2 regions of the Mitsuaria sp. 7 genome follow, and region 2 is predicted to be linked to the other one. Evidence: predicted binding sites of a transcription regulator. Region 2 holds the regulator's gene; the other holds the start of a gene.
The links. The regulator LexA, encoded in region 2, represses DNA repair genes until DNA is damaged. The targets are predictions, from matches to a motif close to ACTGTATNNNNATACAGT.

Region 1: a site for LexA is predicted at 1,497-1,514, ahead of imuA (translesion DNA synthesis-associated protein ImuA). Genes of this name have one in related genera too.

The regions. Positions count from the first base shown of each region.
Region 1 covers NZ_CP011514.1:3,727,369-3,737,736, forward strand. The annotation lists gene ABE85_RS16325 (response regulator transcription factor) at 1-98, shown strand, start outside; gene ABE85_RS16330 (HAMP domain-containing sensor histidine kinase) at 88-1,464, shown strand; gene imuA (translesion DNA synthesis-associated protein ImuA) at 1,567-2,409, shown strand; gene ABE85_RS16340 (DNA polymerase Y family protein) at 2,360-3,754, shown strand; gene ABE85_RS16345 (error-prone DNA polymerase) at 3,747-7,031, shown strand; gene ABE85_RS16350 (alpha/beta fold hydrolase) at 7,316-8,125, shown strand; gene ABE85_RS16355 (hypothetical protein) at 8,235-8,912, shown strand; gene ABE85_RS16360 (hypothetical protein) at 9,095-10,132, opposite strand; gene ABE85_RS16365 (hypothetical protein) at 10,288-10,368, shown strand, end outside.
Region 2 covers NZ_CP011514.1:1,272,721-1,283,088, reverse strand. The annotation lists gene ABE85_RS05690 (MarR family winged helix-turn-helix transcriptional regulator) at 1-173, shown strand, start outside; gene ABE85_RS05685 (organic hydroperoxide resistance protein) at 223-657, shown strand; gene ABE85_RS05680 (asparaginase) at 752-1,687, opposite strand; gene lexA (transcriptional repressor LexA) at 1,802-2,479, shown strand; gene ABE85_RS26800 (helix-hairpin-helix domain-containing protein) at 2,496-2,801, shown strand; tRNA gene ABE85_RS05670 (tRNA-Asp) at 2,869-2,945, opposite strand; tRNA gene ABE85_RS05665 (tRNA-Glu) at 3,047-3,122, opposite strand; tRNA gene ABE85_RS05660 (tRNA-Ala) at 3,185-3,260, opposite strand; tRNA gene ABE85_RS05655 (tRNA-Asp) at 3,308-3,384, opposite strand; tRNA gene ABE85_RS05650 (tRNA-Glu) at 3,570-3,645, opposite strand; tRNA gene ABE85_RS05645 (tRNA-Ala) at 3,689-3,764, opposite strand; gene gltX (glutamate--tRNA ligase) at 3,909-5,309, opposite strand; gene ABE85_RS05635 (O-succinylhomoserine sulfhydrylase) at 5,306-6,541, opposite strand; gene purF (amidophosphoribosyltransferase) at 6,541-8,052, opposite strand; gene ABE85_RS05625 (CvpA family protein) at 8,123-8,611, opposite strand; gene ABE85_RS05620 (SPOR domain-containing protein) at 8,677-9,648, opposite strand; gene folC (bifunctional tetrahydrofolate synthase/dihydrofolate synthase) at 9,813-10,368, opposite strand, start outside.

The sequences.
Region 1 (10,368 bases), 2.5 Mb from region 2:
ACGCGCTGCGCGCGGCGCTGGACAAGCCCTTCCCCGTCCCGCTGCTGAAGACCCATCCGGGCATCGGCTACCGGCTGGTGTCGCCTGATGCGGGATGAGCCGCGGCGCGACCGCGGCCAACACCGCAGCGACCACCGCGGCGATCCTCGTGCCGGCCGGTCGACGGCCGCGCCGACGACGCTGCGCACCCGCGTGGCCGCTGCGTTCCTGCTGCTGACGCTGCTGGTCTGCGGCGCCTTCGCGGTGGCCGCGGTGCGCATCGCCTCGAGCATCGAGGACCGCCTCGTCGACCAGCGCCTGGACCGCACCGCCGACGAACTGGTGGCCCGCGAGAAGCAGGGCCTGGACGCGGACCTGCCGCCCAGCGTCACGCTCTACCGCGGCGACGCGATCCCGCAGGCGCTGCGGGGCAAGCCGCCCGGCAAGTACACGCTGCCGCAGGAGGACGCCACCTTCACCGCACTGGTCCGGGACGACCTCGGGACGGTCTTCGTGCTGACCGACCGCGACGAGGACTTCGCCAAGATCGAGGCCGGCGTCTACGGCCTGCTCGGCCTGGCCTTCGTCTGCTGCCTGGGACTGGCGCTGTTCCTGGCGCAGCTGACCGCGAGCCGCATCGTCGCCCCGGTCACCGCGCTGGCCCGCGCCGTCGAGACCGACGCCGCGCCGCGCGCCTATCCGCTGCTGGACTCCACCGACGAACTGGGCGTGCTGTCGCGCGCCTTCGCGGCCAAGACCGAGGCGCAACAGCGCTACCTGGACCGCGAGCGCTGGTTCACCGGCGACGTCAGCCATGAGCTGCGCACGCCGCTGGCGGTCATGCTGGGCGCGGCCGAAATCCTGAAGGCGCGCCTGCAAGGCCGCGACGACATGGTGGAGCTGGCCGAGCGCATCCGGCGCACGGCGGCCGACACCAGCGAGCGCGTCGTCGCCATGCTGCTGCTGTCGCGCGACCCGGCCAGCATCGGCGCGCCGCCGACCGCGCTGCTGCCGCTGCTGCGCCAGGAGATGGACCGCTGCCGGCCGCTGCTCAAGGGCAAGGAGGTCGAGATGACGCTGCATGCCGCGCCCGCCGACGCCGGACTGGAAGTGCCGGCGCGGCCCGAGCTCGCGGCCATCGCGCTGGGCAACCTGATCCGCAACGCCTGCCAGTTCACCGACCAGGGTCACGTGGACATCCGGCTCGAGGCCGGCCGCGTGGTCATCGAGGACACCGGCATCGGCATCCCGCCGGCCGTGCGCGACCGGATCTTCGACCGTTTCATGCAGGTCGACCCCGCCGGCGCCGGCAGCGCGGGTCTCGGCCTGGCCATCGTCAAGCGCGTCGCCGAGCACCTGGGCTGGAGCGTCAGCCTCGAAGCACCGGCCCGCGGCGGTACGCGATTCGTACTGACTTTTCCCGCCTCGCCCGCGCCTGCCGAGGCGTCGGGCCGTCTCTCCGGACATGCCCCCGGTTTGAGTTGAAACAGCCCTGGACGGGCCTGCCGTCGTCCTATACTGTATGCAAATACAGTGATTCCACGCCGGTTCTCCAACCGGCGTTTTTGTCTCCAGTCGACGACCGCCATGCCTTCCCCGTCCGCCCCTCTTGCCCCCCTTCCGCCCGCCGTGGCGAAAGCGATCTGGCGCGGCGACTCGATGGGTCGCGGCACCGACACCGTCTGGCCCAGCGGGTTCGACGCGCTCGATGCCGAACTGCCGGGCGGCGGCTGGCCGGGGCGCCAGTTGACCGAGGTGCTGCTGCCGCAGTTCTCGCTGGCCGAATGGCGGCTGGCGGGGCCGGCGCTGCGACGTGTCGTCGCCGACGGCGCCGCGGTGGCGATGGTGGGGCCGCCCAAGCGTCCCCACCTGCCCGGCCTGATGCATCTGGGGCTGGATGAACGGCACCTCGTCTGGATCGACGCGCGCGCGCCGTCGGAGCGGCTCTGGTGCGCCGAACAGCTGATCAAGTCCAACGCCGCCGGCGCCGTGCTGGCCTGGATGCCGCAGGCCGCGCCCGAGCAGTTGCGAAGGCTGCAGGTGCTGGCGCAGTCGTTCGAAGGACCGGTGTTCCTGTTCCGGCCTCTGGGCGCGCGCCATGACCCGTCGCCGGCCCCGTTGCGGGTGCTGGCGACCATCGATGTCGACTGGGCCCTGGACGTCCAGATCCTCAAGCGCAAGGGCCCCGCGCACGAGACCCCGTTGCGCCTGGCGTCTATCCCCGGCGGGCTGGAGCGCGTGCTGACGCCGCGCGTGATGCGGCCCAGCACGATGCGTCCGGTGGCGCCCGTGCCGGTCCCGGTCGTCGAAGCAGCCACCAACGCCCATGCCCTGTCCCCGAGCGAGCCCGTCCCGCTCGCCCTGTTCCCGGAGTTCTCCCATGCTGTGGGTCGCCCTGGTATTGCCGCCTCGTCCGCCGGCACCGTTTGAGGATCCGACGACCGCCCCGCCGCCCCATCCCTGGGGCGTGTGCGCGGAGACGCAGGCGGGTCTGGCCGTGTGGTGCCTGCAGTTCACGCCGCGCGTGGCCTTGATGGAGGACGCCGTCGTGATGGAGGTCGAGGCCAGCCTGCGCCTGTTCCGCGGCCTGCCCGCGCTCAAGGCCCGCCTGAGCGACGAGGCGCCGGATCTCGGCGCCGTCGGCATCGGCTGGGCGTCGTCGGCCACCGCGGCGCTGGTGCTGGCGCGTTGCGGCGTGCTCGACCTCGGCGGGCGGCTGCTGCAGGCGGTGCTGGACCCCTTGCCGCTGCAGACGCTGAGCGCCGGCGCGGAGCACGCCGAGCCGCTGAGCCGCGCCGGCATCAACACGCTGGGCGAATTGCGGGCGCTGCCGCGCGGCGGCATCGGCCGACGCTTCGGCGCGGCGCTGCTGACCATGCTGGACCAGGCCTACGGACTGCGTCCCGAGGCGCACGCCTGGGTCGCCCTGCCCGAGGACTTCCACGCCCGCATCGAGCTGCCCAGTCGCGAGGACCATGCGCCCGCGCTCCTGATGGGCACGCGGCCGCTGCTGATGCGGCTGTGCGGCTGGCTGGCCGCGCGCCATGCCGGCGCCACCGGCGTGACGCTGCACTGGGTCCACGACTCGATGCGCGCCAAGGACGCGGGCGAAGGCGGCAGCCTCACCGTGCGCACGGCCGAGCCGATCCGCGAGCTCGAACACTTCTGCCGCCTGATGGCCGAGCACCTGGCCAAGACCCAGCTGCTGGCGCCGGTCGGCGAACTGCGGCTGGAGGCGGTCGGCGTGCAGTCGCTGGTCGAGGACAGCGGCTCGCTGCTGCCCGACGTGGTGCGCACCGGCGAGACGCTCTACCTGACGCTGGAACGCATCGCCGCGCGGCTCGGGCCCGAGCGCGTGCTGCAGCCGGTGCTCGCCGACGACCATCGGCCCGAATGGATGACGCGCTGGCGGACCTGCGGCGACGGCCGGACGCCCTCCCGCCGCAAGGGCCGGCAGGCGGCGGTGCGTGCGCCGGCCGTGCCGGAGCCGGCGTTCCTGCTCGACCCGCCGCTGCGGCTGGCGGTGCGCGAGCACCGGCCGCATTACCAGGGCCCGCTCACACTGCTCGTGGGGCCGGACCGCGTCGAAGGCGGCTGGTGGGACCGCATCCCCGACACCCAGGCGCATCGCCAGGTCACCCGCGACTACTGGATCGCCGTCAACGAGAACGCCGGCGTGCTGGCCGTCTATCAGGAACGGCTGACCGGAGCGGGGAACGAGACCGAAGACAAGGACGCCGTGCAGGCGTGGTACCTGCACGGGATGTATGCCTGACACTGCCCGCCCTGACGCCTCGGTCCTCCCGGACTACGCCGAGCTGCGCTGCCTGAGCAATTTCAGTTTCCTGAAGGGAGCGAGCTGGCCGGAGGAACTGGTCGTGCGGGCCAAGGAGCTCGGCTACGCCGCGCTCGCGATCACCGACGAATGCAGCATGGCCGGCATGGTGCGCGCGCACGTGGCCGCGAAGCAGCACGGCATGCCGTTGCTGGTGGGGAGCCAGTTCCTCATCGAGCCAGCCTCAGACGACGAGGGGCCCTTCACGCTGGTCGTGCTGGCCTGCAGCCTGAACGGTTACGGCAACCTGTGCCAGTTCATCTCGCGGTTGCGGCGCTCGTCCGAGAAGGGCACCTACCGCTGCACGCTGGCCGACATCGGCCCGCAGACGCTGGACGACTGCGTCGTGATCGCGTGCCCGGACCGGCACGCGACGCCGGCGCAACTGCTGTCGATGGCAAGCTGGCTGCTGTCGCGCTTCACCGGACGCTGCTGGCTGGGCATCGATCAGCCGCAGCATGCCGATGACGAGATCCGCCTGCTGCGCCTGCGCGAGGCCGGCGCGCTGACCGCGATCCCGCTGGTGGCCGTCGGCGACGCCACGATGCATGTGCGCAGCCGCAAGCCGCTGCAGGACGTGCTGACCGCGACCCGGCTGGGCAAGCCGTTGACCGACTGCGGCCAGGCGCTGGACCGCAACGCCGAGCGCCACCTGCGCCACCGCGGTCGCCTCGCGCTCAGCTTCCCGCCCGACCTGCTCGCCGAGACGCTGCACGTGGCCGCGCGTTGCGACTTCAGCCTCGCCGAGCTGCGCTACCACTACCCCTCCGAGGTCGTGCCCGACGGCCAGACGCCGACGAGCCATCTGCGACGGATCACCTACGAGGGTGCGGGCCGGCGATGGCCGGCGGGCGTGCCGGCTTCGGCCAGCGAGCAGATCGAGCGCGAGCTCGCGCTCATCGAGGACCTGCGTTACGAGCACTACTTCCTGACGGTGGCCGACATCGTCCACTTCGCGCGCTCGCAGGGCATCCTGTGCCAGGGCCGCGGCAGCGCGGCCAACTCCATCGTCTGCTTCTGCACGGGCGTCACCGAGGTCGACCCGGAACGGATGCAGGTGCTGTTCGAGCGCTTCATCAGCAAGGAACGCAACGAGCCGCCGGACATCGACATCGACTTCGAACACGAACGCCGCGAGGAGGTCATCCAGTACCTCTACCGCAAGTACACGCGCGAACGCGCGGCGCTGGCGGCGGTGGTGATCTCCTACCGCGTGAAGAGCGCGCTGCGCGATGTCGGCAAGGCGCTGGGTTTCGAGCCCGAGGTGCTGGACACGCTCTGCAGCAACCACCAGTGGTGGGACGGCCAGACGATCGATGCGGAGCGGCTGCGGGAGTCCGGTCTCGAGGCCGACAACCTCGCGGTGCGCCAGCTGGTCGAGATCACGTCCGAGCTGCTGGGCTTCCCGCGGCACCTCTCGCAGCATCCGGGCGGTTTCGTGCTGACGCACGGGCCGCTGACGCGCATGGTGCCGGTGGAGAACGCGTCCATGCCGGACCGCACCGTGATCGAGTGGGACAAGGATGATCTCGATGCCGTCGGCCTGCTGAAAGTCGACGTGCTTGGACTGGGCATGCTGACGGCGATCCGCAAGACGCTGGACTTCGTCGGCAAGCGCCAGCGGTATCCGTTCGAGCTGAGGGACATCCCGGACGGGGACAAGAAGACCTACGACATGATCCAGCGGGCCGAGACCATCGGCGTGTTCCAGATCGAGAGCCGCGCGCAGCGCAGCATGCTGCCGCGCTTGAAGCCGGAGAAGTTCTACGACCTGGTCATCGAGGTCGCCATCGTGCGTCCCGGCCCGATCCAGGGCGGCATGGTGCATCCCTATCTGCAGCGCCGTCAGGGCTTCGAGCAGGTCGTCTATCCGCACGGACTGGAGTCGGTCCTGGAGCGCACGCTGGGCGTGCCGGTGTTCCAGGAGCAGGTGATGCAGATCGCGATGATCGCGGCCGGGTTCTCGGGCGGCGAGGCCGACGAGCTGCGGCGCTCGATGGCCGCCTGGAAACGCAAGGGCAGTCTGGAGAAGTACCGCGAGAAGCTGATCGACGGGATGCGGGAACGGCACTACCCGGTGTCCTTCGCCGAGCAGATCTTCGAGCAGATCAAGGGCTTCTCGGAATACGGCTTCCCGGAGTCGCACGCGGCCTCGTTCGCGCTGCTGGTCTACACGAGCAGTTGGCTGAAGCGTCATCATCCGGCCGAGTTCCTCGCGGGCCTGCTGAATGCGCAGCCGCTGGGTTTCTATTCGCCGAGCCAGCTGGTGCAGGAGGCCAGACGCCAGGGCGTCGACAAGGAGGCTGTCGAAGTGCTCCCGCCCGACGTGATGTACAGCGACTGGGACTGCACGCTGGAGCGCGCGGATGGACGCGTCATCCGGCCGGCGCGGCGCGGCGCGGACGCCGACACGATCGATGCGTTGCCGCTGGACGAGGACGGCATCGTCCAGGAGGACGACGGCGACCCCTACCTCGACGCGGAAGAAGCGCTGGCGGCTGACGCGGCGCCAGTCAAGGTGCGATTGGGTTTGCGGCTCGTCAAGGGACTGCAGCGGTCCTCGGCGGCGCTGATCTGCCGCGAGCGTCGGAACGGCCCGTTCAACGATGCGGAAGACCTGGCGCGGCGCACGGGGCTGAACCAGCAGCAGATGACGATGCTGGCCTCAGGCGATGCGCTGACCAGCATCAGCGGGCACCGCCGCCAGCAGATGTGGGATGCGGCAGCGCAGCACGCGCCGCCGCCGCTGCTGGCCTCGGCGCCGGTGCAGGAGGATTTCCTCGCGCTGCCGCAGGCGCCGGAAGGCGAAGAGATCGTCTTCGACTACGCGTCGCTGGGCCTGACGCTGCGCCGCCATCCGCTGTCGCTGCTGCGGCCGCTGCTGCGCGAACAGCGCTGGATGTCGGCCAAGGAATTGAATGAACTTCCCGACGGCCGGCCAGCGCGAGGTTGCGGCATCGTGACGGTCAAGCAGCAGCCGGCGACGGCCAAGGGCACGATCTTCATCTCGCTCGAAGACGAGACCGGCGACATCCAGGTCATCGTGCACCGCGCGCTGTGGCAGCGGCAGCGCCACGTCATGCTGCACTCGCGGCTGATGGCGGTGAAGGGCAAGTGGCAGCGCAGCGGCGACGTGCGCAACCTCATCGCCGGACACCTGGAAGACCTGACCCCGATGCTGGGGCGGCTGAGGACGGAGAGCCGGGATTTTCATTGATCCGGCGTCGCCAGCGTCCTCTCAACGGACGCTCATGAAACGCGCTCCTTCGAAATCCGTTTGAGGACTGAAAGCCTAGCCCTCATCGCCGCCGAAAAACCGCGTCTCCCTCTGACTCCCGTCAATGGTGGGAGAGATCGCTGGATCTCCCCCGGATGTAGGCCTCGTCCGACGATCACATGCGACCTTGTGGGGATGCCCATGGAAAGCGGCTTGCGGAAAGATGGGCTCAACTGTCCTTCTGCCGACCTCGCCGGTCACTCCCGGAAGGCGGCCCCAAGACCATGAAGAAGATCGCCGCCCTTCCCTCCTCGGTGCCCGTGCCGGCACCGGTCATCTGTTCCCCGTCGTGGGCGCTGCTCGGCATCGAACCGCTGCGCGCCGCGATGGAATACGCCAGCTGCCGCATGATGGACCGCAGCGGTCACCCGCCCGGCGACGGGCATCCCGTCATCGTGTTCCCCGGCCTCGCGGCCGACGCGCAGTCGATCGCGCCGCTGGTGGGCTTCTGCCACGGACTGGGCTACGCGGCGCGCGACTGGGGTCGCGGCATCAACACCGGCCCGACCGGCGACATCGACCTGTGGCTCGACACGCTCGCGGCCGACATCGAAGTGCTGGTCGCCGAACAGTCGCAGCCGGTGTCGCTGGTGGGATGGAGCCTGGGCGGCATCTACGCGCGCGAGATCGCCAAGCGCATCTCGCTGCCGGTGCGTCAGGTCATCACCATCGGCACGCCCATCACCGGCGAGGCGACCCAGACCAACGTCAGCCTGATCTACCGCTGGGTCAACGGCTCGCTGCCGGTGCTCGACGACGACTTCAAGTCGCGCCTCATCGCCGCGCCGCAGGTGCCGACGACCTCGATCTACAGCCGCAGCGACGGCGTCGTCGCGTGGCAGGCCTGCGTGCAGCCCGACGACCATCCGATGATCGAGAACGTCGAGGTCGACGGCAGCCATTGCGGTCTGGTCTGGAATCCGGCCGTGCTCAAGGTCGTCGCGGATCGGCTGTCCAACGCGCCCGACACGTGGCGCCCTTATGGCGAACCGATAGGCAGCGAAGCTTCGCTCGCCATTCAGCCGATGAACTGAATGCCGGTTGGTCTTACCGGCTGGACGAACGGGAGCCGGTCCCAGGAATTGGCGAACCGGATAAGGATGAGCAGGACTGATGGACCCTCCTCATCAACCGGTCACTTGCATGTCATTTCCTGTCCCGAGCATCTTTGAAGCTTTCATTACCAACAAGCTGAGCGGCGACGTGTTCGTTCAGAGCATGGCGAAGTACGAGCCCGCCGAGAAACTGGCTGCGGAGCTCTTCAGGCGCCCGATTCCAGACACCTTGAAAGGAAAGGCGAACTACTTCGAGGATTGCGCCAAGTACGTCAAGGACCATACCAAGCTCGCCAATTGCCCGCTATTCGCGCCGGAGTTGGCAACGCGCTTCCATCAACTGCGGAATCAGCTCAAATCCTGTACTGACGGCCTCCAAGCGCTGCAGACCGCAAAGGAGGCCAAGTCCATGGTCGCTTCGCTGGTCACGCGGATGGGGCCCAAAGGTGACATCGGCATCAAGCGCTATGACGCCACTCCGGGCAACGTCCCCGAGATCTTGGCGTTCATCGACTACCCCTACGACGAGCAGGCCCGCAAGGTCGATCTCATGCGCCCGGACGCACTGAACATCCTCACTGAGCTGTTCAACCGGTCGTTGGAACACTCTAGAAAACTCTACACGGTGAAGGCCTTCGGTCCCTCACCCGACGCTCTCATCGTTGCCGCCGAGAATGGCCAGTCTTTCGATTCGGTGCGTCGGAAGATGTTGGATTCGCAAGCGAGCGCGACTGTCCAGGACGATTTGTATTGCTGCCCGGCCTGAAGATCGGCAATAGGCTCAGCGTTGCAGCTTGAGCACCGCCTTTTCATCGTCACCAGGCAAGCGCCGGACCGCGCCCGCGCGGTCCGGCCAGGGTTCACCTGATCAACGCGATCAGGATGATGATGGGAATGGGCACACCCAGGAAAAAGAGCAGCAACGATCGCATGTGAGTTCTCCTTGTCTTAGTCGATGAGGTCGCGCTGACGGCCGCCGACGGTGGCCAGCAGGCTCGCGGTGAACGCGCCGATCAGCAGCGCGACAACCATCCACAAGGCCGTCGTCAACGCCGTCTTGCGAGCGGCATCGGCGGCTTCCCGCGCACGGGTCTCGAGCGCCTGTGCTTCGGCACGGGCGCGCTGCAGCGTCTCGGTGACGCGTCGCTGCGCTTCGGCCTGCGACAGGCCGGTGCGCTGGGCCACGAGTTGCGACGCGGCCTGCGTGTCCTCCGGCGATAGCGTGCCGCCGTCGCGCAGCGCGCGGACCAGCAGGCGGTTCAACGAGGCCGACGACTGCTCGTCCGCATGCACCATCGAGGCATCCGGCCAGGCGCGCAGCGTCGCCGGATTGGCTCCGGCAGGTGCCGCGGTCGGTGTCGAAGTCGTCGCCGTGGCCGAGGGACGCAGCAGCGTGTCCACGTAGTAGCCGAAGTCGCCGCTGCCCAGCGAGGTCCGCGCGGTTCCCGGAGAACCGCCCTTCATGCCGGAGTCATCCGCAGAAGTCCCGGCGGCCGCGGTCACAGCCGCCGCCCCTGTCGCCGCGGTTCCGGCCGCCACGGCCGCGCCCTTGACGCCGATCCCCGCGATCGCACCGACCGAAGCGGTCAGCACGGCGGCGGTGAACAAGGTGGCCACGGCCCAGGACAGCATCCCGTGCGCCGTGTCGCGGAAATGGACTTCGTCCACGTCGGTGTCACGCCACCGGACCCGCAACCGGCCGGCGAGATAACCGCCTAGCCCCGACGCGGCCAGTTGCGTGAACGCGAGCCACACGATGCCCGCCACGCCCAGCGTCGCCGCGCTCGCGCCATCGTTGGCCCAGGGCGACACAGCGGACAGCCCCAGCCCCGCGCCCAGCAGCAGCAGGATCAACGACAGCGCCGCGGCGGCCGTCGCGCCGGCCAGCACCGCGCCCCATGACACCGCGGAAGTCGACGCGCGGGACGCGACGACCCCACCGACGCCGGCTTCGCCTGGATACCAGGCCTCATTCTTTGCCACCATGGCAGTCCCCTCGAGTTGTGATGGACAGCTACAGGCAAAGCACGGGCCCGACGTTTCGTTACGTGTCGACGCGCCCCTCCGTAACCCGCCCGCGTAACGCCCGTTACGCCGATGCCGTCACACCGCTGAAGCGCCCGGCGCAGAATGCGCCTCCAATGACCGCCCCCGCCCTCGCCCCCGCTTCCGCCATCGCCATCGGAGCCGCCTCGGCGGGTGCCGACATGCCTTCGCATCGC
Region 2 (10,368 bases):
GCCGCGCCCTGCGCGAGCAGGCGGTCGCCATCCCCGAACAACTGGCCTGCGCCAGCGCCTGCGGTCCGACCGAAGCGGAGTCGCTGACAAGCCGCCTGCATGAATTGCGTGCCAACGTACTGACCCACCTGTCACGCGATCCCGCCGCCTCCGACGAGGATGGCGAGACCTGACCCCCGAGTTTTCCGTTCACCCCAACCCATCACCACCAAGGAGCCTCACATGGCCATCGAAAAAGCCCTCTACACCGCCACCGCCACCGCCACCGGCGGCCGTCAAGGCACCGCGCAATCGTCCGACGGCGCGCTGAAGGTCGACCTGTCCACGCCGAAGGAACTCGGCGGCGGCGGCGGTGCCGGCACCAATCCGGAACAGCTGTTCGCGGCGGGTTATTCGGCCTGCTTCATCGGCGCGATGAAGGCCGTCTCGGGTCGCAACAAGGTCTCGCTGCCGGCCGAAGTCTCGATCACCAGCGAAGTCGGCATCGGCCCTCACGCCAACAAGCCGGGCGCCTTCGGCATCGCCGTGGCCATGAAGATCTCGGTGCCGGGCATGGACCGCGCTGAACTGGAAAAGCTGGTCGCCGACGCGCACGAAGTCTGCCCGTATTCGAACGCCACCCGCGGCAACATCGACGTCACGCTGACGATCGTCTGATGCCCAGGGTCCGGTTCGTTCCGGACTCCCCATGAAAAAAGCGCCGGCACTGCCGGCGCTTTGTCGTTGAGGGCACAGGCGCCGAACGACCCGCTCAACGTTGACGCAGCAGCGTGAGCATCAATTCAATCCGCGCGGCCCAGGGCGACAGCGCGGCAGCGGGCTCCTCGCTCGCGCCGATGATGCGCCCCTGCGCGCACCGCGTCGTGCGCCAGACAGGAACACCGGCCTCCTTCATGGCACGGACCGGGGCGTCGAGCGCGACGTTCAGCGTGCCATTCCCGGTGCAGGCCAGCACCAGTCCCTGCAGGCCTGCATGGCGCCACGCTTCGAGCGAGCGGGCATCAGCGCCCGCGTGGCTGCCGAGCACCTCCACCCACGGCCATGTCGATGCGTCCTCAGGCAACAGGCCCGCGCCCAGTGCCTCACCCCGCGGCCAGTCACGGAAGCGGCGCAGCACGCCCTCTTCCACCACGGCCAGCGGGCCGGCGTCCGGCCCGGCCTCGAAGGCGTCCAGGCGGTAGCTGTGCGTCTTGCGCAGCTCCAGCCCGGACCACACCTGCCCCGCCACGACCGCGACGACGCCTCGCACGCCCTCCGACTCGGCGACGGCCACCGCGTCGAGCAGGTTCTGCGGTCCGTCCGCCTGGATCGCCGTCGCAGGCCTCATGGCAGCCGTCAGGACGACCGGCTTCTCCGGCGCCAGCACGCGCTGCAGCAGATAGGCCGTCTCTTCTAGCGTGTCCGTGCCGTGCGTGATCACGATCCCCCGGACCTCCGGGCGATCCAGATGCTCCCTCACGCGACGCGCGAGTCGCGCCCAGGTCGCATGGTCCATGTCCTTGCTGTCGAGCTGGGCGAGCTGTTCCGCCTCCAGCCTCTTCGCCGCCAGGGCCGGCACCGCACCGACCAGGGACGCGACCGACAATGATCCGGCCTTGTAGCCGACGTTGTCCGTGGCGCTGCCGGAGGCGCCGGCGATGGTCCCGCCGGTGCCGATGATCACGACGATTTCAGCCGCACTTTGCAATTTCCCGTCTCCTGTATAAAAATCCAGATGCTGGATGAATTCTCAGGCGGCTTTCGAACCATCAAGGTCGCCGCGTCTTCGACATCCGGTCCTCAATGGAATAAAGGCTTGCTCGTGGATACACCGCCCAAACTCACTGCCCGGCAACAGCAGATCTTCGATCTGGTCCGCGACAGCATCGAGAGCACCGGCTCGCCGCCCACACGCGCCGAAATCGCGCAGCAGCTGGGATTCAAGTCCGCCAACGCGGCTGAAGAACACCTGCAGGCCTTGGCGCGCAAGGGCGTCATCGAACTGGTGGGCGGCACCGCGCGCGGAATCCGGCTGCCGTCGACGGCGCTGCGCCAGGTCAACCGCGCTCGCGAACAGAGCCAGTTCGCGCTGCCACTCGCCAGCCTCGCGCAACTGACGCTGCCGCTGGTCGGCCGGGTCGCTGCGGGTGAGCCGATCCTCGCCGAGCAACATGTCGAGCAGCACTATAGCGTCGACCCTTCGATGTTCTCGAAGGCGCCGGACTTCCTGCTGCGTGTGAAGGGCATGAGCATGAAGGACATCGGCATCATGGACGGCGACCTGCTCGCCGTGCAGAAGATCAGCGAGGCGCGCAATGGCCAGATCGTCGTGGCGCGCATCGGTGAAGAAGTCACCGTGAAGCGCTTCCAGCGTCATGCCGACGGCATTCGCCTGCTGCCCGAGAACTCGGACTTCGCCCCCATCGAGGTCACGCCCGACGAAGAGTTCTCGATCGAAGGCCTGGCGGTCGGGTTGATCCGCTCCGGCGGTTTCCACTGACTGCTGCGCTCACGCCATGAGCGCGCGAAAGACGCACATCAAGGCGGCCTCGGCCGCCGAATGTGCGAGCTTGCGACAGATCCCCAACATCGGACCGGCAATGGTGCGGAATTTTGAGTTGATGGGGATTCGACAGCCGGCGGATCTCGTGGGTGCCGATGCTTTCTCGCTTTATCAGCGGATTTGCAGGCTCACCGGTCAACGCCACGATCCCTGCGTCCTCGATACCTATATGGCCGCCGTCGACTTCATGAATGGCAGCCCTCCCCGAGATTGGTGGAGTTATACGGCGCAACGAAAGCGCGAGTATCCAGATCTCTGATCGGAAATCAAACAACAAACAGCCAAAGAAAAAACCCTGCCGATTTGCATCGACAGGGTTTTAATGTTGGCGGAGTGGACGGGGCTCGAACCCGCGACCCCCGGCGTGACAGGCCGGTATTCTAACCAACTGAACTACCACTCCAGATACGACGCTATTGAGTGCATCGATATCATTTGCGAACAAGTTTCGCTGCAAACCATCGATTCCATTCAGAACCGAGTGCAGCCAAGCCTTGTCAAACTTGGCGTCCCCTAGGGGATTCGAACCCCTGTAGCCACCGTGAAAGGGTGGTGTCCTAGGCCTCTAGACGAAGGGGACAGGACCTGCTTGTCTTGACTCGAACTGCGCGTACTGTGCAACCGTCACACCCGAAGGTATTCTGGTGGAGGTAAGCGGGATCGAACCGCTGACCTCTTGCATGCCATGCAAGCGCTCTCCCAGCTGAGCTATACCCCCGAATGCTTTCGCATCGAATCGGTACGCCGCCCGAGTCTCAACTGTGTTGGCGGAGTGGACGGGGCTCGAACCCGCGACCCCCGGCGTGACAGGCCGGTATTCTAACCAACTGAACTACCACTCCAGATACTCAAGATCTTTGGATCTGTCGCATCAAACTCTTCCCGCTTAAACATCATCAAGAACTACTTGATGACATCGCTGCGTCGATTTCGTTACTGTACCTGATTTTGATAACGATCAAATCGATTTCCGAAGAATTTTTTGATTTTCTCGTTCAATCTCTGGACAGTAACCAAGTTCGAAACTTGGCGTCCCCTAGGGGATTCGAACCCCTGTAGCCACCGTGAAAGGGTGGTGTCCTAGGCCTCTAGACGAAGGGGACTGGACTTTTTTCCCTTGAACCGCGCGCCACACAAACTGAAGTTTGGTGGAGGTAAGCGGGATCGAACCGCTGACCTCTTGCATGCCATGCAAGCGCTCTCCCAGCTGAGCTATACCCCCTTCGGGGATTCGATTCGAATTCTTTTCGGCTTCTTGAATTTCATCGGGGAGCTCGCGCTCCCCGTTTTGATTCATCGTCTGCCGCTTCGAAGTTCGTTTCGAACGTCGCGCTGTTCAAGCGAGAACGAGAGTATAGATCGAGTTTTAAACGGAACGCAAGCGGTTCAACAAAATTTCTTTGTCGAAAAGTTCCAGCACCGCATCCACCGACGGCGTCTGCGAACGACCGCAGGCCAGCACGCGCACGGGAATCGCCAGTTGCGGCATCTTCAAGCCGTGAGCGCCAATCGTTTCCTTGATGGCGCCGCTGATCGAGGCCTTGTCCCACACGGGCAGCGCTTCGAGTTTGTCCGCCAACGCCAGCACAGCCGGCTTCACCGCATCGGTCAGGTGCTGGGCTCGATCGGCATCGGTCGGCGTCACGGGCGACACATACATCGCCAGCCAGTCCGCCAACGCCACCGTGGTGCTGCAACGATCCTTGAACACCCCGCACATCGCTTCGAGGCGCTCCGGCGCAGCCAGACCGCGCTTGGCCAACTGCGCCGCGACCAATGCCGCCAGACGTGCGTCGTCGGCCTGCTTGATGTAATGGGCGTTGACCCATTCCAGCTTGGCCGGATCCCATTGAGCGGGACTCTTCGAGAGATGGCTGCCGTCGAACCACGACACCAGTTGCGCCACGCTGTACAGCTCGTCGTCGCCGTGGCTCCAGCCCAGGCGCGACAGGTAGTTCAGCATCGCCTCGGGCAGGTAGCCGTTCTCCTCATACGCCGTGACGCTGACCGCGCCGCGGCGCTTGGACAGCTTCAGGCCGTCGTCGCCCAGGATCACGGGAATGTGGCCGAACGCCGGCAGCGCCGCGCCCAGCGCGTGGAAGAGGTTGATCTGCCACGGCGTGTTGTTGATGTGCTCGTCGCCGCGGAAGACGTGCGTGATCTTCATGTCCCAGTCGTCGATCACGACCGCGAAGTTGTAGGTCGGCACGCCGTCCGGACGCAGCAGGATGAGGTCGTCGATCTCGCGGTTGTTGATCGTGATCGATCCCTTGACCAGGTCGTCCCAGGTCACGTCGCCGTCGATCGGATTCTTGAAGCGCACCACCGGCTCGATGCCCGCGGGAATCGCGGGCAGCGTCTTGCCCGGTTCCGGACGCCAGGTGCCGTCGTAGCGGCGCTTCTCGCCGCGCGCCTCCTGGCCCGCCTTCATCGTGGCGAGTTCTTCGGGCGAGCAGTAGCAGCGGTAGGCGGTGCCGGCCGCGATCATCTGCTCGATGACCGCGTGATAGCGCTCCAGGCGCTGCATCTGGTAGACCGGACCCTCGTCGTAGTCGAGGCCCAGCCACTTCATCGAGGCCAGGATCTGGTCGACCGAGTCCTGCGTGGAACGCGCGACGTCGGTGTCCTCGATGCGCAGCACGAATTCGCCGCCGTGATGCCGCGCGTAGGCCCACGAGAACAGCGCCGTGCGCGCCGTGCCGAGGTGCAGGAAACCCGTCGGCGACGGGGCGATGCGGGTGCGGACCGGGGTGGAGGGAGTCGTCATAGGGAATTCAAACCGCGGGCCAGGTCGGCCTTGATGTCTTCGATGTCTTCCAGGCCGACCGCGACGCGGATCAGGCCCTGCGTGATGCCGGCCGCCTGGCGCTGCGGCTCGGTGAGCCGACCGTGCGAGGTGCTGGCCGGATGCGTGATAGTGGTCTTGGTGTCGCCGAGATTGGCGGTGATCGAGCAGATCTTCGTCCGGTCGATCACGTGGAAGGCCGCGGCGCGGCCCTTGTCGTCCGCATGGCTCTTCACGATGAACGACACCACCGCCCCGCCCTGCCCGCCTTGCTGGCGCATCGCGAGCTCATGCTGCGGATGGGACTTCAGGCCCGGGTAGTAGACGCGCTCGACGGCGGGATGCGCTTCCAGCCATCCGGCCAGCACCGCGGCACTGGCGGTCTGCGCCTTCATGCGCACCGACAGCGTCTCCATGCCCTTGAGCACGACCCACGCATTGAACGGCGACAGCGACATGCCCACCGAGCGCATCACCGGCGTGAACACCTCGTCGACGTGCCTGGCCGAGGCGCAGATCGCGCCGGCGATCACGCGGCCCTGACCGTCCAGGTACTTGGTGCCGGAATGAATGATGAAGTCCGCCCCCATCTTCGTGGGCTGCTGCAACGCAGGCGACGCGAAGCAGTTGTCGACCGCCAGCAGCGCGCCGTGCGCATGCGCGATCTCCGCCAGCGCGGCGACGTCGCAGACCTCGGTCAGCGGGTTGGTCGGCGTCTCGGCAAACAGCAGCTTGGTATTGGGCTGCAGCGCGTTCTTCCACTCGGCCAGGTCGGTCTGCGATACGAAGGTCGTCTGCACGCCGAACTTGCCGAACTCGCCCTGCAGCAGCTTGATGGTCGAGCCGAACACCGAGCGCGAGCACACCACGTGATCGCCGGACTTCAGCAGGCCCATGACCAGCAGCATGATCGCGGACATGCCCGACGAGGTCGCGATGCAGGCCTCGGTGCCTTCGAGCGCGGCCAGCCGGCGCTCCATCATCATGACCGTCGGATTCGAGAAGCGGCTGTAGACGAAGGCCTCTTCCTCGTTGGCGAAACGGCGCGCGGCGGTGGCCGCGTCCGGATGCACGAAGGAGCTGGTCAGGTACAGCGCTTCCGAGTTCTCACCCCAGGGCGAAGGCGGCAGGCCCTCGCGCACGGCAAGCGTGTCCAGCCGGACGTCGGCCGGCAGGTCTACGCGCGGAATGCCGCCCTTCTTCTCATGGCTCATCACTGGTCTCCGCCGCTCTGCAGCGCCAGGCGGCTGCGCGCCGGCAGGTCCTCTTCCTCGGGCTGCGACTTGCGCTGCGCCTGCATGGTCGCGAAGTCCTCGACCGACACGTCGCCGGTGATATACGTGCCGTCGAAGCAGGAGGCCTCGAAGCCGTTCAGCCCCGGGCGGAGTTGGCCCACCACGCGCTTCATCGCGTCGACGTCCTGGTAGATCAGCGCGTCGGCGCCGATGAACTGGCGGATCTCCTCGATCGAACGGCCGTGGGCGATCAGTTCCTCCTTCGTCGGCATGTCGATGCCGTAGACGTTGGGGAAACGCACCGGCGGCGCGGCCGAGGCCAGGTAGACCTTGTTCGCGCCGGCCTCGCGGGCCATCTGGACGATCTCCTTGGAGGTCGTGCCGCGCACGATGGAGTCGTCGACCAGCAGCACGTTGCGGCCCTTGAATTCGAGGCCGATCGCATTGAGCTTCTGGCGCACCGACTTCTTGCGCGTGGACTGGCCCGGCATGATGAAGGTCCGGCCGACGTAGCGGTTCTTGACGAAGCCCTCGCGGTACGGCTTGCCGATGCGGTGCGCCAGTTGCATCGCTGACGGGCGGCTCGATTCAGGGATGGGGATGACGACGTCGATCTCGCTCGGCGGGATCGTCGAGATCAGGCGCTGGGCCAGCGTCTCGCCCATGTTCAGGCGGGCTTGGTAGACCGAGATGCCGTCCATCACCGAGTCCGGGCGCGCCAGGTAGACGAACTCGAACATGCAGGGGTTCAGCGTCGGGTTCTCGGCGCATTGCTGCGTGTGGACGGTGCCTGCGGTGTCGATGAACAGCGCTTCGCCGGGCGCAAGGTCGCGCGTGAGCACGTGACCCGTACCTTCGAGCGCCACGCTTTCGCTGGCGACCATGACCTCGCCATCGGCCGCCTGGCCGAAGCACAGCGGGCGGATGCCGTACGGATCACGGAAGGCCAGCAGACCGTGACCGGCGATCAGCGCGATCACGGCGTAGGAGCCCTTGATGCGCTTGTGCACGGTGCCCACGGCCTTGAAGATCTGCGCCGGCGTCAGCGGCAGGTCGCGGCCGGCCATTTCGAGTTCGTGCGCGAGCACGTTGATCAGGACTTCGGTGTCGCTCTCGGTGTTGATGTGGCGGCGATCGACCTCGAACAGCTCGTCCTTCAGCGCATGCGCATTGGTGAGGTTGCCGTTGTGGACCAGCACGATGCCGTAGGGCGCGTTGACGTAGAACGGCTGCGCCTCTTCCTCGGAATAGGCGTTGCCGGCCGTCGGATAGCGGACCTGGCCGAGGCCGACCGTGCCGGGCAGCCCGCGCATGTTGCGGGTGCGGAACACGTCGCGCACCATGCCGCGCGCCTTGTGCATGAAGCACTTCTGACCCTGCATCGTGACGATGCCGGCCGCGTCCTGGCCGCGATGCTGCAGCAGCAGCAGCGCGTCATAGATCAGCTGGTTGACCGGCGCCTTGGAAATCACACCGACGATGCCGCACATGGGGAGTCCTTAATGCTTCGGGAACGGGAGGGAAACGACGAAAAAGCGACGGCCGGGGCGCTTGTGACGCTCAGGCCGGAATGTAGTCTTGCAGGGCCGCGGGCAACAGCGGCTTCACCTGCGTGAGCGTGGCCTGCAGCCAGGGCGCGATCTGCGATTCGGTCCACGGCTGCGACCGCACGGCCGGCGTCATGTCGACGATGACGGTCGCCAGCAGCGCCAGCAGCACCGCGCGCAGCACGCCGAAGCCCGCGCCGCCGAGCCGGTCCAGCACGCCCAGCGGCGTCGCGTGGATCAGCGCCCGGATCAACTTCGCGCCCAGGCCCCAGATCAGCAGCACCAGCATGAAGGCCAGCACCAGTCCGACAGCATGGATCAGCGCCGGGCCGATCTTCTCCGCCGGCAGCAGGCCCTCGATGAACGGCGCCACGAAGGGCGCGGCGGCATAGGCGACCAGCCAGCCGGCGATCGTCATCAGCTCGAAGACCAGGCCGCGCCAGGCGCCCAACAGCACCGAGACGACCAGCAGGCCCAGCAGCGCGAGGTCGACCCAGTTCATCGCGGCGATCGGGCTTGCGCGCAGGATTCATGGTCGTGCATCGTGAGGTGCTCCGTGCCGGCCCGTCAGAGCGTCAGCACGGCCGAGGACAGGCCGCCGCCGCGAACCTTGGTCGCGACCTTGTCCGCCTCTTCCCGCGAGTTGAACGGCCCCACCCGCACGCGGATGCGTTTGCCGTCCGCCGTGTCGACGGCCTGCGTGTAGGTCTTGAGCCCCATGCGCTCGACCTTCGCCCGCACGTCCTGCGCCGCCTTGCCATCCGCGTAGGCGCCGACCTGCACGATGAAGCGCGTGCCGGCCGCCGCCGCGTCGGGCTTCTTGTCGGAGGACGGACGCCCTTCCAGCAGCGCCTGCGCGCGCGCGGCATCCGCCGAGCGCGTGTCGGGTTTCGGATCGGGTTTCGGGTCAGGCTTGCGTTCGGGCTTGGCGTCGACCTTGGGTTCGGGCTTGCGCTCCGGCTTCGTCTCGGGTCTGACCTCGGGCTTGTGCTCCGGCTTGGGCTCCACCCGCGCCTGGCGGGCGGGCTCGGCGATCGTCGCGCGATCGTCGGGCTTGGTCTCCATGCGCGTCGGCGGCATGGCCTGGGCCACCTGATCGGCGACCGGGTCGCGAGGCGCTTCCGGCGGCGGGACCGGGCGATCAGTCGCTGCCTGTTCGGCGGACTCCGTGATGATGCCGCGACCGGCATCGGCGCCAGCAGCCTGGCTGCGGGAGGTCTGGGCAGTCGGCGTGGGAATCGTCAACGGCGTTGCGCCGTCCTTGCGCGGGATGTCGATCGGCAGGTCGACGGCGATCGGCCGCGGCTGGGTCTCGAACAGCAAGGGGAACACGATCACCGCGACCCCCACCAGCACCGCGGCGCCGATCAGGCGCCGGCGCGCACGCAGGCGCAATTGCTGGACATCGTCGACCGCCTCGGCGCCGCCGCGGGCGCGACCGCGTCCACCGTCGCCGGAACGGCCTCGTTCGGCCCGTTCACCGCCTCGGTCGCCGGAGTCGTTCGCTTCGCCGCGCTTCAGGAAGGACAGAAAACCCATGTACTCGGAGGACCTGGTTGATGCCGCGCCGTCGCCGCGGGAGTGTCTCCGGGACCCTGGGCCCCGGAGTGGAAAGCGGCCCCTCCGTAAGTACGGACAGGGCCGCCGACTTCAACTGCGAACGTTTCGAATGCAGCGTTGCGAAGCGCTCAATGCCGCCCGCTTCAAGACTCGGCTTCCGGCTGGACGCCGCCGCCCAGTCTCGGGATGCCGTTCCTGAGCACGCCGCCCACGGTGAAGAACGAACCGAAGACCAAAATTCTATCAGCGGGGTCCGCCTCGGCCGCTGCCGCGGCCAGGGCGGATGCGGGGTCCGGATGCAGCGACGCACCGACCTCCTTCGGCGTTTGCAGCGTGCCGGCCGCGCGCGCCTCGTCGAAACGCGCCTGCAGCGCCTGGGCGGTCGCCGCACGTGCGATCGGCAGGTCGCAGAAATGCCAGTGATCGATCAGCGGAGCGATGCGCGCGAGGATGTTGGCGAGGTCCTTGTCCGCCATCGCGCCGAAGACGGCCCGGGTACGCGGGTAGAAGCCCATCTGGTCGAGGTTCTGCGCCAGCGCCGCGACCGCGTGCGGGTTGTGCGCGACGTCCAGCACCAGCATCGGCGAGCCCGGGATCACCTGGAACCGTCCCGGCAACTCGACCAGCGCCAGGCCTGCGCGCACCGCCTGCGCGGAGATCGGGAGCCGCTCATACAGGGCCTCGAAAACCGCCAGCACG